DNA from 3 places in the Paenarthrobacter sp. 4246 genome. Region 3 is predicted to be linked to each of the others. Evidence: riboswitches for the same ligand, from Rfam matches in the RefSeq annotation. Region 3 holds a riboswitch; each other region holds the start of a gene.
What was found. A riboswitch is a leader RNA that binds a small molecule or an ion and turns the genes downstream of it on or off. The one in region 3 is predicted to bind cyclic di-AMP.
Positions count from the first base shown of each region.

Region 1 (5,218 bases), on a different contig from region 3:
CGGCCCCGCTGCTGAGCTGCGGCCAGCCCGCGTCGTATCGGAGATCCGGCCACGCGACACCGAACGCCAGGTGCGTCGCCGTAAGAGCCCGTTGCGCCAGGTTGCCGACTTCGCCGCAGCCAGTGGCGTAGGGCAAAAGGCCGGAGTTGCGCTTGCCGCCACCGGACTTGCCCTGACTGTCGGTCTGCCGGCCACCAGCCCGGTAATGGCCACTTCGGAATCCGGCCAGACCGAGTCGGCCCTGGCCGTCACCGGTGGCAGCCAGCCCGAGGTTTCCGCCGCTGCATCAGCCAAGATCGACTTCAGCCGTGCCGCGGTAGCCACCGCCGCAGACCCCGACGGCAAGCTGAAGCAGTTGCTCAGTGCGCAGTCCGCCGACAGCATCCAGCGCGCCTCGTCCACGGGCACCATGGCCAGCCCCTTGGACACCCTGACTACGGCTTCCCCGTTCGGCTACCGCATCAGCCCCCTCACGGGTGGTTCCGGTGACTTCCACCGCGGCCAGGACTTTGTGGCCCAGTGCGGCACCGCCGTCCATGCCGCGGCCAGTGGCAAAGTCACCTTTGCCGGATGGCACGAGTACGGCGGAGGCAACCGCGTGGTGGTAGACCACGGCAACGGCCTTGAGACCACGTACAACCACCTGTCGTCCTTCACCGTCAAAGTAGGCCAGACGGTCAGCCGCGGCGACACTGTAGCGCTGAGCGGCACCACGGGCGCCTCCACCGGCTGCCACCTCCACTTTGAAGTACAGGTCAACGGTGAAGTCGTTGACCCCATGGGCTGGCTCTAAGTCCAGTTGATGGTTGTCTCTCGCATTCGTGACACGCCCCGTGACCTGAATGTGACATTCGCGTTCAACTGTTGTACCGTACAAAGCGCATCGGCTTTTTAGGGGGCCGGTGCACTTGAGTGGATTGCCTAGCTCTGCCACCACTCGAGGTCCGTTCGCATAAATCGTCTGGCAGGGGCGGGGGAACCACTTCTGGTCTTCGCAAGAAGGCCTTGGGGTTAAGTCGCAAAGCTTCCTTGAAGCAGCGTGGCCGGATGACTCCCATCCGAATCCGACAGCTCACCTCGCAGGCATTGGGAGAGGCTACCTACGTGTCATCACGCACTACCCCTGCGCGCCACCGCGCCGAATCGGTTCGTACGAACCCTTTGAACACGCTTTCCAAGGCTGTTTCATCCAACGCCGGTACAGTTGGCCGCCAGGCCGTCGTCCTGGCAGCAGCCTCAGGCCTCGTCCTCAGTGTCGGTCTTCCGGCCCAGGCAGCGGACACCGACGTTTCCAAGTCGGAAGCCTCCAGCACCCAGCAGATGGTCACCACTGCGGTAGTCACCGCAGAGCCCACCGCCACCGTTTCCTTCGAAAGCCCTGTAGTGGCCACCAAGGAAGCTCCCAAGGTTGTCCAGCGCGCTTCGCAGACCACCCAGCGCACCGCGGCCAATGGCAACCAGACCACCGCAGGCGCTGTGACGGCGAAGTCGTCCGAAGCCAAGGACACTGCTTCCAGCGCCGCCGCTTCCGGCCTCGCCGCGATCGCCTACACCGGAATCGGACACCCCTACGTTTGGGGCGGCACCACGCCCAACGGATGGGACTGCTCCGGCTTCACCCAGTGGGTCTACGCCCAAGCCGGCATCAGCATCCCGCGCGTCAACGCCTGGACGGCCATGAAGCCCACCAGCACTCCTGCCCCCGGTGACCTGGTCATGCAGAACGGCGGAGCCCACGTAGGCATCTACGTTGGCAACGGCATGATGATCAGCGCCTTGAACCCGGGACAGGGCACGCTCCTGCACTCGGCTGCCTCCACGGGCACCTCCTCCTTCTTTACCCTCCGCTAGAAACAATCCGGTTCGGGGTTCGCCAGCATGCCCCCAAGTGCTGGCGCGCCAATGAGCCGCGTGTACCCCAACTACACGCGGATACGAAAAGAGAAAACCATGACCAGTGCATCCAAGGTTGCACGGCATCGCGCTGAGGCCCCCAAGACCAGCTCGCTTGCCGTGATCGCCAAGGCCGTCAGTGAAAACGCCGGCGGCGTAGGCCGCCAGGCGGCTGTTATTGCCGCAGCTTCAGGCCTGGTCCTGACCGGCAGTGTTGCTGCCAACGCCGCCGACACCACGGTGGACCGTGAGTCCACCTCGACGTCCACCCTTGACATCCAGTCGGTAGTCCAGGCCACCATTGCTGCGGACTCTACCGTTGCCATCTCCTACGAGCGTCCCGTGGTCACCACGGTGCAGGCTCCGGCTCCTGTAGAAAAGAAGGCTCCTGCGAAGGCAGAAACCAAGAAGGCAACGGAAAGCACGGCAACTGCCGGCAACTCAACGCTGGCCGTCAACACGGCGGCTCCTGCGGCAAAGGCTCCGGCCGCCGCAAGTGGCCTTGGTGCTGCAATCGCCGCTGCCGCCTACGCGCAACTCGGCGTCACCCAGGACTGCACCATGCTGGTGACCAACTCCCTGGCAGCAGTTGGCATCAACTTCCACGACTGGCCGGCCGGCTACCTCTCCCTCGGCCGTACGGTCAGCGCAGCGGAAGCGAAGCCCGGCGACCTCGCCTATTACGCCAACGGCGGTCTGGCCGGACAGGCCCACATCGCTGTATACGTCGGCAACGGCCAGGCAGTCCACGGTGGATGGAACGGATCCACCACGGCACTGTTCAGCGTCAACGTGGGCTCCGGCCCCGTTTTCATTCGCGTCAACGGCTGATCCAGCCTCTGGTTTTCACAGCAACACCCCGCAGGCTCCGGCCGGCGGGGTGTTCTGCTTTATGAGAAAGGATTTCGCTCCAGCCCCCTTAACCTCGAATGAACTCTTGACGACACTGCACGGGAAACGACGGAAAAATTCGTTGATACGGCATATGAGTGCTTACCCTTATCTTGTCGATCCACAGCCCGTACAAGCAGAGGGCAGCCGGCCCTCGTGCCCCTGACGGGTGCGGCCGTGAAGAGGTACGTGCATGCGCACACTCGTTCTGAATGCTGGATATGAACCGCTGGCGGTAATAACATTCCGCCGGGCGCTGGTCCTTGTGTTGACCGGGAAAGCTAGCGTAGTGGCCGAAGGCGACGAGCCTGTCGTCGGGCCACAGGAAGTACTCGGACGTCCATCCGTGATTCTTCTCAACCGCTACATCCGTCCCCGGTACAACAGGATTACCGCCGTGAGCCGACGCGGGGTACTTCGCCGCGACGGTCACCGCTGCGCCTACTGCGGGAAAACAGCCCACACCATAGACCATGTCCACCCCAAGTCCAGGGGCGGCGCGGATTCCTGGGAAAACCTGGTTGCGGCGTGTTTGAAATGCAACAACGCCAAGAGCGACCATACGTTGGCTGAAATGGGTTGGAAGCTCCGTTTCAAACCTGGCGTGCCCCAGGGAACCATGTGGCAGATCAAGGAACTCGAGAAACCTGCGCCGGACTGGGACCCGTTCCTGTTGCCGGAATCCGCTGCCTGATCGATTTCTGCTGAACTCCTGCTGCCCCGGTAATCTGGGCGGATGGAGTTCAATGCCGTGATTCTGGCGGGTGGCAGGGCCACCCGCCTCGGTGGCGTGCCCAAGCCATCGCTGACGTACGACGGCGAGACGCTCCTTTCGCGTGCCCTGCAGGCGGCCCGGGGTGCCTCTGCTGTGGTGGTGGTAGGTCCTGATGCTTCAGGAACGGGCGGTGAGCCGTTGCCGGTCGAGGTGCTGCGGGCACGGGAGGAACCGGCATTTGCTGGTCCGGCCGCGGCCATTGCTGCTGGGTTGGTTGCGCTGGAGGGCCGCGGTGCGGGCGTTCCGTGGACGTTGATTCTCGCCTGCGATATGCCCCATGCTGCCCGTGGAGTTTCCCATCTGTGGGAAGCGCTGGCAGCCCACCCCGAAGCGGAGGGGGCCATGGCAGTGTCCGGCGACGGACGGAAGCAACCGCTCCTGGGGGTCTACAACACCGGGGCCCTGGACCGCGAAGTGGCCGTAGCTTGCCAAGGTTCCGGGTTAACGGACTCTTCAGTGTTCCGCCTGCTTGCTAGGCTGAACCTGCTGGACGTTGCTGTCCCCGCAGGATCCACGGATGACGTGGATACATGGGAGGACGCTGCGGCCCTGGGCATTGACTACAAGTTGGAGGCGGACGTGAAGAGCCAGGAAGAGACGCTCGAGGAATGGTGCCGCACACTGCTGCAGGCCTTCGAGCTTGAAGGCGTTGAAGTGGACGTCAATGAAGTGCTCGCCGTTGCTGGAGTGGCCGCGCATTCAGTGGTGCGCCCGGCAGCTCCCTTGACCACCTTCATTGCCGGGTACGCGGCAGGCATGGCCCGTGGCATCGGCCAGGCAAGCGATGACGCGTCCATGAACGCCGCCTTGGAACTGGCCCGAAAGGTTGCCAAGGAGTACTCGGAGTCCGAGGCTGACGCCGAATGACGGAGGCCCCCGCCGAGGGCCATCACGCGGCACATACCTGGCAGGAGGCCCGGCAGCGAGCATTCGATAGTGCCGTTCCCATCCCTCCGGCTCCCGTGCCGCTCAAGTCAGCCCTCGGCCGCACCCTGGCTGCCGATGTCCGGGCAGCGCAGGACATGCCGCACTATGCTTCCTCAGCCATGGATGGGTGGGCCGTCAACGGAAGTGGTCCATGGATCCTCAGCGAACCGGGCCAGAGGCTTGCCCCCCACCAGGCAAGTCCCATTGTGACGGGTGGGCTGGTTCCGCCGGGCGCCAAGGCAGTACTTCGCAGCGAGAGCGGTGTCATGACCACCGACGACGACGGCCTTCCTGTCCTTGCGCTGGGCGGAACCGCCAAACCCGGCGAACCCCGCAACGGCCAGCACATCCGCAAAGCCGCAGAAGAGGCAGCGGCGGGGGAGGTGTTGCTTACTGCCGGGACTGTGCTCAATCCGGCCCACATCGCTTTGGCTGCGCTGGCTGGCCTGGACCAGTTGGAGGTCCTCGGCAAGCCGCTGGTCAGGTTTCTGCTGACGGGCTCGGAGGTTGTGGCACAAGGGGTTCCGCTGCCCGGACAAGTGCGTGATACTTTCGGCCCGCAATTGGGCGCTGTGGTGGAGCTCCTGGGTGGCATCGCAGGGGAGCAGCTCAGGGTGGGCGACACCTATGAAGAGTGGATTTCCGCGCTCCAGGACACCGAGCCGGCCCTGGACGAACTCGCGGCAGATGACCCTCACCAAGAATCTGAACCCCCGGCAGACGTCGTCATCA
Region 1 is NZ_JBEPOP010000002.1:428,872-434,089, reverse strand. It holds gene ABIE35_RS04720 (M23 family metallopeptidase) at 1-793, shown strand, start outside; cyclic di-AMP (ydaO/yuaA leader) riboswitch at 940-1,100, shown strand; gene ABIE35_RS04715 (C40 family peptidase) at 1,105-1,851, shown strand; gene ABIE35_RS04710 (NlpC/P60 family protein) at 1,951-2,724, shown strand; gene ABIE35_RS04705 (HNH endonuclease) at 2,978-3,478, shown strand; gene ABIE35_RS04700 (NTP transferase domain-containing protein) at 3,521-4,426, shown strand; gene ABIE35_RS04695 (molybdopterin molybdotransferase MoeA) at 4,423-5,218, shown strand, end outside.
Region 1: linked by a shared signal. The riboswitch ahead of ABIE35_RS04715 (C40 family peptidase) and the one ahead of ABIE35_RS15930 (hypothetical protein) in region 3 are both predicted to bind cyclic di-AMP.

Region 2 (5,218 bases), on a different contig from region 3:
TGCCAGCCGTGGATCCTCACGATCCGGAACAACCAGCACAGGACCCTTGGCGTGGTGGAGGACGCCGTCCGAGGTGGATCCGAGCAGCATGCCCGCGAACCCGCCGCGGCCGCGTGTTCCCAGAACCACCAGCTCGACGCTGCGGCTGATTTCCACCAGCACGTCCACCGGTGAGCCGTCCCGGAGATCCGTCTCAATGGGAAGCTGGGGGAAGTGGCTCCTGAGCCAGGCAACACCGGCGTCAAGCTGCACCCTGATGTCCGCAAAGAGGGCATCGCGGTCCAACGGAGCCGGCACCCAGGCCAGGGAACCGCTGTACTGCGGCACGGCGCAGATGACGCGGAGCTTGGCACCCATACGCTGCGCTTGCTCGGCCGCTTCGAGCACTGCCACGCGGGCTTGCTCGGAGCCGTCGACGCCCACTGCGACTACGTTTTCCACCGCGCGGGGACCAGCCTTGGCGTGCTCGGCCTTGATGTGCTTGTCTTCCGTGCTTTCGCCGAGACGGTCGGCGCAATACAGCGGGACCGTGACGGTGGGGCATTTGGCGTGGGCAGGCAATGCGCTGCTGACAGATCCCAAAAGGCGTCCAACGAAGCCGCCGCGGCCCCGGCTGCCGAAAACGAGGAGGGCGGCATCTGCCGATAGGTCCAGGAGGACACCGGCAGCGTCGCCGTTCTCCACGGAAGCGTCAACCTCGATGGCATATCCGGAGATCTTGTCCATAGCCTGTTTCACGATCGCGTCCGCGCCTTCGCGGATCACCGAATCATCCACAGTTGCGTAGCCGCCATCCAGCCCTGATGCGGCAAAGATGGGTACGGAGTAGGCCGTCACGATGTGCAAGGGCAGCTGTCGGCGTTCGGCCTCACGCGCTGCCCACACCAGCGCACACTGCCCGTGCTCTGAACCGTCAACTCCAACGACAATGCCACCTGGCGCCACTGCCTGGTCCTGGCCGTCCTGTGGCTCTTCATTGTGCCTGCTGTGCTGGTCCATGGGGCCCGCCTCTCCACCTGCTGCTTGATGTTCCGGCCATTCTGCCAGAGGTTCTCCGGCTCGGATTCCCTCCTGGCGTCATTGTCAATGGCCGGGGCAGAAGGAACCTGGAGATTCCTTCTCCCAATGCCCACTATTCTCGGTCGGCAACGCCGAATCAAGGTGACTTTGGGCTATGTGTATAACGGTCCGGGTTCGGTTGCAGGGTGCGCATTTTGCGCTGGAGATGAACAACGCGAACACGCGGACTCAGGAGGCTATCCATGGCAGAAAAAGTTCGGTAGTGTTCGAGTCACCGAATGGCCGGCAACCGTGTTCCACAGCACACTCCGGCCATTTATTGCGGCCGCTTGGGGAACTCGGACGCGACCCCATGCGATGCCTAATGGCACACACGTCAAGGAGGAACCAAGCAGTGTCACTCACGCCTGATTCCGCCACGGAACGCACCACCACCGTGGTTATCGGAGCCGGCCTGTCCGGCTTGGCAGTTGCCAGTGAGCTCAGCCGCTACGGCGTGGGCTCCATAGTGGTGGACGGGTTCGGCACGTTGTCCGCAAGCGGCCCGTCAGTCCACACTGGCATGCTCCAACGCTGCGATGCAGCCGATCCCGCAGCCATGCAGGAGCGTAACGAGATCCTCCGCCACCTGCGGAACTACGCCGCAAGCCATCACCTGGATGTCCGCAGCACCACACGGGCTGTCCGCCTCGATTTCCTTGGCTCCGACCCTTCCCAACAGATCGGCTATGGACTGGCCGCCAGCATGACCACTGCCGGGCTCAGGACGGGGCTCCACGCCTCCGGTCCCCTCGAGTCCACCCGCCGCCAGTGGGCCGTCCACACTGCCAACGGTGTTCTTCTGGCCGACCATATTGTGGTCACGCGCTGCGCGCAGAGCCAATTGCGCCGAATGCTGGCGGAACTCGGCATAGCGATCGGCCAGAACCTGGTGGCCGCAATGCGGGCCGTCGGGATGCACCTTGTAGGAGTCGGCGAGCTGATTACGCCCACACCAAAGGAAGTACTTCGGCAGGCAAAGGCTGTAGGCCAGGCCATATCGTCCAAGGTGGCCCTCCCGGCAGGACCGGGCATCGCCACCGCCTAGCAGATCAAACCTGGCTGTGAACTATTCCGCACATAACTTAACGCCAAAGGCCGGTGCCCTCGAAGACGAAATCTTCGAAGGCACCGGCCTTTGGACTGAAGCGTGAGGCTTATGCGCCAGCGCGAACGTAGGTCAGGGGACCCGTTGCGGTCAACCAGCTGATCGGGTGGATGCCCGTCTGGTTGCCGTTGATGCCACCGCTGATGGCCTGGCCGTTGCCGATGTAGATGGCGACGTGGCCGGACTGGACGATCATGTCACCGGGCTGGGGTGAGCTGACAACCTTGCCGTAGTTCATGAACTGCATGGGACCGAGGTCGCCAACGGGGATGCCTGCGGAGCCGAGTGCGCGCTCCACCATGGCGGTGCAGTCCTGCATGATGCCGATCTGGGCGTAAGCCGAGGCAACCATGGCGGCATTGACGCCACCAACGGCCGGGGCAGCAGCAGCCGCAGGAGCGGGAGCAGCAGCGGCCGGAGCGGCAGCAGCAGCCTGGGCAACAGGAGCCTTTGCGGCGGCAGTGGTGACTGCTGCCTTCTTGGCGACGGGAGCCGGAGCAACCGGTGCAGGCTTCTCGATAACCGGAGCTGCAACGGAAGCAACAGCGGGGCGCTCGAAGTTGACGGTAGCCGTAGCCAGGGCGGTAACAACCTGGGTGGGAGCGTCGGCTGAAACGGTCTCAGCGACCGTCGCCGGGCTGGAATCCCGCTGAACCGGAGCTTCAGCAGCGTGGGCTGCAATGGAGCCGGTCAACACAAGGCCCGAGGCTGCTGCGATAACAGCTGCCTGGCGGCCAGCGCCGGAAGCGTTGCTGGCAACTGCCTTGGAGATGGAGATGAACGGATTAGGACGTACGCTGTCCGCCTTACGACGGCCGCGAAGAATGCGTGAAGACATGAAAGAGCCTCTCCCGATGCCTGCGAGGTTAGCTGTCGGATTCGGATGGGAGTCACCCGGCCACTATCTCCCGCTGTTCAGCGGAAGCATCGTGACTTCACCCCAAGGCACGCTCGAAAGCGGCCTAAAATGGGTTCCCCGTCTCTGCCGTAAGGTTTGTCTGCGAACGGATTCCGGACTGCGGCAGAGCTAGGCAATCAGGCCGGAAGTGCCCGCTACGTGGAACAGGCACAGGTACCACCGTACGCGATGATCACGCGGAAGTCACATTTAAGTAACGAGAAGTACGCTCCTGGCGTGTCGCAGTAACCGTTTCGAGATCTTCGCAGCTACGTAGAAAACCGCGTTATTCCGCGGGAGAATCGCCATCAGGGTTGTTCGAAGCAGCGAGTTTCCTTCGGGCGGTAACGGCCAGAAAAATAACGAGACCAACAGCAACAACCGCCAGGCCCACGATGCTCCATGGGAAGGGCTGGGAGGCGTCGGCCGCGGGCTCGCTGTTACCGGTTCCCGGCGCTGCGGTGCCCGGGGCCGCGGTTCCCGCCGTCGGCACCGCCGCTGAAGGTGTCGAAGCGGACGGAGAGGCTGCCGCCGAGCCGCTGGTCGTCATGCTTCCTGCGGTGGCCGTGAAGGTAAAGGTGCCCTCGATGGGGTGCGAATCGCTGCTGACGACGCGCCAAACCACCGTGTATTCGCCGGCCGGAGCGCCTTCGCGCAGCTTCTGGACGGCCTGGTTGTCGATGATCTCCACCGGGCCGTCGGCCCAGTTTTCGCCACCCGCCGTGACCGTCACGCCCGAGCCGATGGCGAGCGGCCGGTTGTTGAACGTAATGGAGACCGACGCCGGGACGTCCGTGACGCTGCTGCCATTGGCCGGCGTCGTGGATTCAGCGACGTCGTGGGCGGACGCGGGTGCCGCAGAAAACAGCAAGGCGGACGCGAAGGCAAGAGCTGCGACGACGGCGGCCAGAAGCGGGCGGATGGTACGCATGGGGCGGTTTCTCCTAGTGTTGGCTTCCTTACAGACTAGGCGAATCGTCCGGAGCGCCCGTACCGGACCGCATAGGATTTGATGGCACACTCCCACCGATCCCCGGAGTCCTTCATGCTTAAGCAAGGTTCTGCAGTAGACCGCTACTTCAAAATTACTGAACGTGGATCCACGTACTCGCGGGAAATTCGTGGCGGCTTCGCGACGTTCTTCGCCATGAGCTACATCGTGGTGTTGAACCCGCTGATTCTCTCCGGGGCGGATTCCAGTGGGGCATCCCTCGGCTTCACGGCCGTCGCAGCCACCACGGCCTTCGTGGCGGGCATACTGACCATCCTCATGGGTGCGTGGGCCAAGCACCCATTCGCCGTTGCAACCGGACTGGGCGTCAACGCCTTCGTTGCCGTCACGGTCGCCTCGCACCCGGAGCTCACCTGGCCGGACATGATGGGCCTGGTGGTCCTGTCCGGCATCACCATGCTCATCCTGGTGCTGACCGGTTTCCGTACTGCCGTGTTCAAGGCCGTGCCGGAAGCCCTGAAAACGGCGATCGTGGTGGGCATCGGCCTCTTCATTGCGCTGATCGGCCTGGTCAATGCAGGCTTTGTGCGCCGAATCCCCGACGCCGCCGGCACCACGGTCCCCCTGGGCCTGGGCGTGGACGGCAAGCTCATGGGCTGGCCTACCTTGGTGTTCGCAGTGGGCCTCATCCTCACCATTGCGCTGGTGGTCCGCAAGGTCCGCGGCGCCATCCTCATCGGCATCGTGGTCTCCACGGCACTGGCAGCCATTTTGGAATTCACCCTCCACATCGGCCCCAGCTTCGACGGCAAGAACGTCAACCCACGCGGCTGGTCGCTCGTGGCGCCCACCCTCTCTGAGTGGGGCGCTCCGGACCTGTCCCTCATCGGCAAGGCCAATCCGTTCGGCGCCTTTGAGCACCTCGGGTTCATCGCAGCGGCCCTACTGGCATTCGTGATCCTCCTGAGCATCTTCTTCGATGCCATGGGCACTATGGTGGGCCTGGCCAACGAGGCAGGAACCGTGGACAAGGACGGCAACATCCCCAACGTGGACCGTGTCCTGCAGGTGGATGCCCTTGGCGCGATCGTGGGCGGCGGCGCTTCGGTTTCCTCCAACCAGATCTTTGTTGAGTCCGGCGCCGGCATCGGCGAAGGCGCCCGCACCGGCCTCGCCTCGATCGTCACCGGCCTGCTGTTCC
Region 2 is NZ_JBEPOP010000004.1:246,537-251,754, forward strand. It holds gene ABIE35_RS09040 (universal stress protein) at 1-999, opposite strand, end outside; gene ABIE35_RS09045 (FAD-binding protein) at 1,385-2,107, shown strand; gene ABIE35_RS09050 (NlpC/P60 family protein) at 2,217-3,005, opposite strand; cyclic di-AMP (ydaO/yuaA leader) riboswitch at 3,009-3,177, opposite strand; gene ABIE35_RS09055 (copper resistance CopC family protein) at 3,352-3,996, opposite strand; gene ABIE35_RS09060 (NCS2 family permease) at 4,111-5,218, shown strand, end outside.
Region 2: linked by a shared signal. The riboswitch ahead of ABIE35_RS09050 (NlpC/P60 family protein) and the one ahead of ABIE35_RS15930 (hypothetical protein) in region 3 are both predicted to bind cyclic di-AMP.

Region 3 (5,218 bases):
GGCCGTGATGGCTACGCGGAACTCGTTGTTCTTGATTTCTTTGGGGACGCCGATGATCATCTGTGGGCTCCATCGTTAGCGGCCTCTTCGGCCGAAAAATGTGTTGCGGGCTGTGATTCCAGAATAAATCCGGCTGTGAGGCAGGCGACATGGTTTTTGCTGCGTGCAGACGGGGCCGCCCCGGAAAATCAAGGATCTTCTCCACCGTAGCTCGACATTTGTCGAGCCATGGAGCGTCAGGTGTCGCCTTCTGTTGGTACGCTTTCCTGATGCAGCAGGACGTGGAACAGATCGTTGAACGCGTGGCGTTGAAGCTGGGCCGCGGCCTGTCCCTGGAAGACCTCGACGGCGTCCTCCTGGCCTACAGTTCCAACCAGTCGCACGCCGACCGCGTCCGCGTGAACTTCCTCCTCAGCAAGCGTGTCCCCAGCGATGTCAGCGTGTGGCAACTGTCCCACGGCATCGCCACGGCGGTGCGCCCCGTCGTCGTTCCTGCCAACGAGGAACTCGGAATGTTGGGCCGCGTCTGCGTGCCGCTCCTGGTGCGCGGTTTCCGCGTGGGCTACTTGTGGGTCCAGCTGGACGTTGAAGAGCAAAGTGCGACGGCGATACTCGCCGAGTTGCCCGGCGTGCGCGACGAGTTGGACCTGTTGGCGGGGTTGCTCCTGGATTCCAACACCGCAGAATCGGAGTTCCGGCGCAGGCGTGAGCAGGAGTTCCTCTCGGCCTGCAGCGGCGAATCCAATGCCGTGGCGGCCGTGGCCGGGTGGAAGGAAATCCAAGGCCGGGGTCCATGGCAGCTGGTGACCATCCTGGACGCGGACGGCGCGAGGTCCGACGTCGATCCCCTTGCCGCAACCCTGACGCACCGTTCAGCCGCGTTGCAGTCCACTATCGGCGTCAACGCTGCGTTGTTCAGCGCCGGAACGGAGACACATTCGGTGGTGCTGTTCCGTGAGTCCGGTGGCCGTGCGGACCACGCCCAGGTGCTGGTCCACTATCAACTGGAACTCGCCAAGCGCTCCGGCAGAGCGGTGGACCGGGTGATCCTGGGCATCAGTGAGCCGTTCCAGGTGATCCGGCAGCTCGCGGGGGCGTACCGGCAATCCAAGGTTGCGGCGCAGGCTGCGGCCGTCGACCGGCCCCTCGGAGAACTCGTGGACAGCCGGTCCGTGGGGGTCTACCAGCTCTTCGACCGCTTGCTGGCACCCGGCGGCTGGGACGACACCGGTTCCGTCCACTTCCGTACCCTGGAGGACCAGGACAAGAACGGCGAACTCCTGCCCATCCTGGAGCTCCTCTATGACAGTGATGGTTCAGTGCAGGACGTCGCCGCCAAACTTCATCTCCACAGGAGCAGCATCTACAACCGCCTCGGCCGGATCCGCCAGCTCATCGGCGCCGACCCGTTGAGTGGAGCGATCCGCGTCGAACTGCATGCTGCCTTGAAAGCCCGTCGCTGGGCCGGTCGGCCACGGATCTGAGCTTGAGTGCACAGGAGGCAGGCACCCATTGGGTGCCTGCCTCCTGTGCTGTGGTGCCCTAGGACCGCTTCAAGCGCTGGCAGCTCCACCGGCCCAACCGGCGGCGGAACGTGGCAGTTCGACTGCTGCTGCAGTACCGGCTGTGCCAACCCGCATGTGTGGTGGTGCGCGGCAAACGGGTGCTCATTTGAGGGCATCCTTTGCCGCGTTCAGGATCTCTTCAAGTGCCGTCTCGGTGGGCTGCGGCGCGGTGGCCGCGCTGGGCTTGCCCGTGGGCTTGGGTTTGGTGGTCTGCGTGGGAGTCCCTGTCGGCGTTGGGGTAGGAGTCGGCGTGGGCGTGACCGTCGGTGTGGTTGTGGGCGTCGGCGTTGTGGGTGGCGTGGTGATCGTGTCCGACGGCACCTCGCTGGGTGCCGGCGCCGGCTGGGTGGGGACGGGGGCGGTGGTGGCCGGGTCCGCGGCGATGGTCGACGGCACTGCGGACGGGACCCACACGGGGTCCGCCAAGGAAACTTTCGGGGTGGGAACCGACGACGGCGACACTGGTGTTGGTGCCTCCGGAACCGTGGCCGGTTGGCCGGCTGCCGACGTCGCAGCAGCTGAAGCTGAGGGCGATGAGGCCCTCGAGTAGGAGGCGCTGGGTGCGGGAGCCGCGGAGCCCGAATTCCGGTCGGCGCCGCTGGCTTCCTGGGAAGGGGTCTCCTGGCCGAAGAATGGCAGCTCGAGGGCCTGCCCCAAGGTACCGGCTGTCAGGACCAGGCCGAGGGCACCAGCCACCACGGCCATGCGCTGGCTCATGTGTTTGACCGATGCAGCTTTCCGCAGGACCGCCTGGGGTTCCCGGCCAAGCGACGATCCGCCCCTGCCTGATCTGGAGGCAGCGGTGGCGGGTCCGGACGCGGCAGGCTGAGGAGTTCCCGGCTGCTCGGGGCTTTCCTCCTGCTCAGGACGTGACGCCTGAACGATCGGAATGGCCGAGGTGGGAGGCCCTGGCGTGGTGGAGGCCGGAGCTGCAGCCCGTGCGGCCTCCACAACGGGAATGGCCGCGGTTGCCGGCTCGGCCTCGGACGACGCCGGCCCGGCAGGCGCGATCACAGCCTGGGCTGCCCGCTCCCGCTCGGCCGCGCGGGCGGCCGCTCGCGTGGTGGGTGTCGCGACGGTGGGAAGGGCCGCAGTGGCGGGCTCCGGCGTCGTGCTTGTAGTTTCGGGTGCGGCAACAGTGTCTGCCTGCACGCTGAAGAGGGATCCGCTGGGTTGGGCCCGACGGCGTCCGGTTGGCTTGGTGCGCTCGCGTTCAGTCTCGGCGCGGCGCGGCTGATCCATGGTTGGGGACATGGTGGTTGCCTCTCAACGCCTTCGAGGTTAGCTGTCGGGTTCGGACGAGGCCGTCCGGCCGCCGTAGCGGCTTCACCCCAAGGACTTGGGAAAGTCCGGGAACTTTTGGGTCCCCCGCCTCTGCCGCGGGTCTGGCGGATTCCGGAATGCGGCAGAGCTCGGCGTCATTCCGGAAGCGGCCCAGCGGAGATACGGGTCGCCCTACGACGGTACATGAGCCGGAAAGTAAAGTCACATTAATGTAACGGGCGGTAGGCCTCCCCGGATGAGAGAGCCCTAGCGCTTAGGCTTCGGGGCCGGCGCCGGGAGTTCGTGGTACGGCAGCCAACACGGACAAGATATCCATGCCCAACACTAGCTTCGCGCTGCACCGGCAGGTAGACATTGTCTATGGACCTGCCTGTGATGCCACCCGTCTCGCCCATGCTCGCCAAGTCCGTCCCCGCCATCCCCGATGTTGGGCACTACGAGCCCAAGTGGGACGGATTCCGGACCATTGTCTTCAAGGACGGAGACGAGGTCATCCTGGGCAGCCGCAACGAGAAGCCCATGACCCGCTACTTTCCCGAACTGGTGGAGGCGCTGCGGAAGAACCTTCCGGACAAGTGCGTGATCGACGGCGAGATTGTCCTGATCGCGGACAACCGGCTGGAGTTCGAGGTGCTGCAGCAGCGGATCCACCCCGCGGACAGCCGGGTTCGGATGCTCGCCGAGAAGACCCCGGCATCCATGATCGCGTTCGACATCCTTGCGCTCGGCGACGACGACCTCATGGGCAGGCCATTCGCGGAACGCCGCGCCATCCTGGAACGTGCGCTCGCCGAGGCTGAGCCTCCCGTTTACGTCACTCCCGCGGTCACTGACCTGGAGCGTGCGCAGGAATGGTTCGTGCAGTTGGAAGGCGCAGGCCTGGATGGGGTGCTGTCCAAGCCCTTGGACGGGACGTATCTACCCAACAAGCGCGTGATGTTCAAGACCAAGCACGAACGCACCGCGGACTGCGTGGTGGCCGGCTTCCGCTGGCACAAGACCGCGAAAGTTGTGGGGTCCATGCTGTTGGGTCTTTACAACGACGCCGGTCGGCTCCAGCATGTGGGGGTGGTGGCCTCATTCCCCATGGCCCGCAGGGAAAGCCTGGTAGCCGAGCTTGAGCCGTACCAGGTGGAACTCGGCGAGCACCCCTGGGGCGAGTGGGCCAGCCAAGGAGAAGGGGCCGGGGGTTCCAGGATGCCCGGCGCCCAAAGCCGGTGGAGCGCGGGCAAGGATTTTTCGTTTGTGCCCCTGCGTCCCGAGTTGGTGATCGAGGTGGCCTACGACTACATGGAGGGCGAGCGGTTCCGGCACACCACGCAGTTCAGGCGCTGGCGGCCGGACCGCACACCGGAGAGCTGCACTTACTCCCAGTTGGAGGAGCCGGCGGATTACGATCTTGGGGAGATCCTGAGGCTGCCGTAACGTGGCGCCCGCAGTTCCTTACTCTTCGTGTCCTTGGTCGCTGCTCATGCTGCCCTCGGCCGGAGGGGTTTCTCCCGGGGGCACTCCGCCCCCGGGTTCCAAGCCCGTGACGTTTCCGTCGAGGGGATCGGGATTGGCGGATGCCGCAGGGTCTTCGTCTTCGTCCTGGCGCAATTCGGGGTCGGCGTTGACGTCGTCCTTCTCGGTGGCCGGGGGCGTTGCGGCGCCGTATGGGCCGGTGGCGCCTGTTGCGCCGAAGCCTTGCTCGTCCTTGCTATCTCCAGTGGTCACGGTCAGCCCTTTCGTAAGCAAACTTACTAATGCGATGGCTCCGCCAGCCTAGCCGGGACGCGCGGACTCCTCAAGGTGCCTGGCCGCGAAGCGCTGTCGCGGCAACGAAACTCCGGATGGCGTCCGCCACGGCCTGGGGCCGCATGTGTTGCGCTACATGCCCGACGCCGGGGATCTCCACCAAGCGCCCCTGGTCAACCGCCCTCGACAGCCGGAGGGCCCAGTCCGGGCCAGCCACGTTGTCGCGGCTTCCCCTCAGGACCAGCACGGGGACCCTGATGCCGGCCAAGCGTTTTTCAGTGGGGTACGTCATCATCACCGGCAGTTCAGTGAGGTACCAGCGCGGACCGCAGCGGAAATAGTCCGACGTGACGATCCAATTGGAGGAGGGGCTTTCGCGGAGCATCCCGTCAAGGAGAAGAGCCACGGACTGGCGCCTCACATTCTTGTGCCGTGAATCAACAACTGGCCCCATCAGCACCACCTGCCGGACCCGATCCGGCGCATGCAAAGCCGCCTCGATAACAAACTGCGCCCCCATGGAATGGCCCACCAAAACGTAGGAACCGATGCCGCGGGAAGCGAGGGCCTCCGCAATGAAGGCGCCGTAGTCCTCCACCGAGAGCTGGCGATCAGGCTTTGGAGTCCCTCCA
Region 3 is NZ_JBEPOP010000008.1:97,379-102,596, forward strand. It holds gene ald (alanine dehydrogenase) at 1-60, opposite strand, end outside; gene ABIE35_RS15925 (PucR family transcriptional regulator) at 267-1,484, shown strand; gene ABIE35_RS15930 (hypothetical protein) at 1,668-2,819, opposite strand; cyclic di-AMP (ydaO/yuaA leader) riboswitch at 2,822-2,966, opposite strand; gene ABIE35_RS15935 (ATP-dependent DNA ligase) at 3,210-4,274, shown strand; gene ABIE35_RS15940 (DUF6480 family protein) at 4,293-4,565, opposite strand; gene ABIE35_RS15945 (alpha/beta fold hydrolase) at 4,636-5,218, opposite strand, start outside.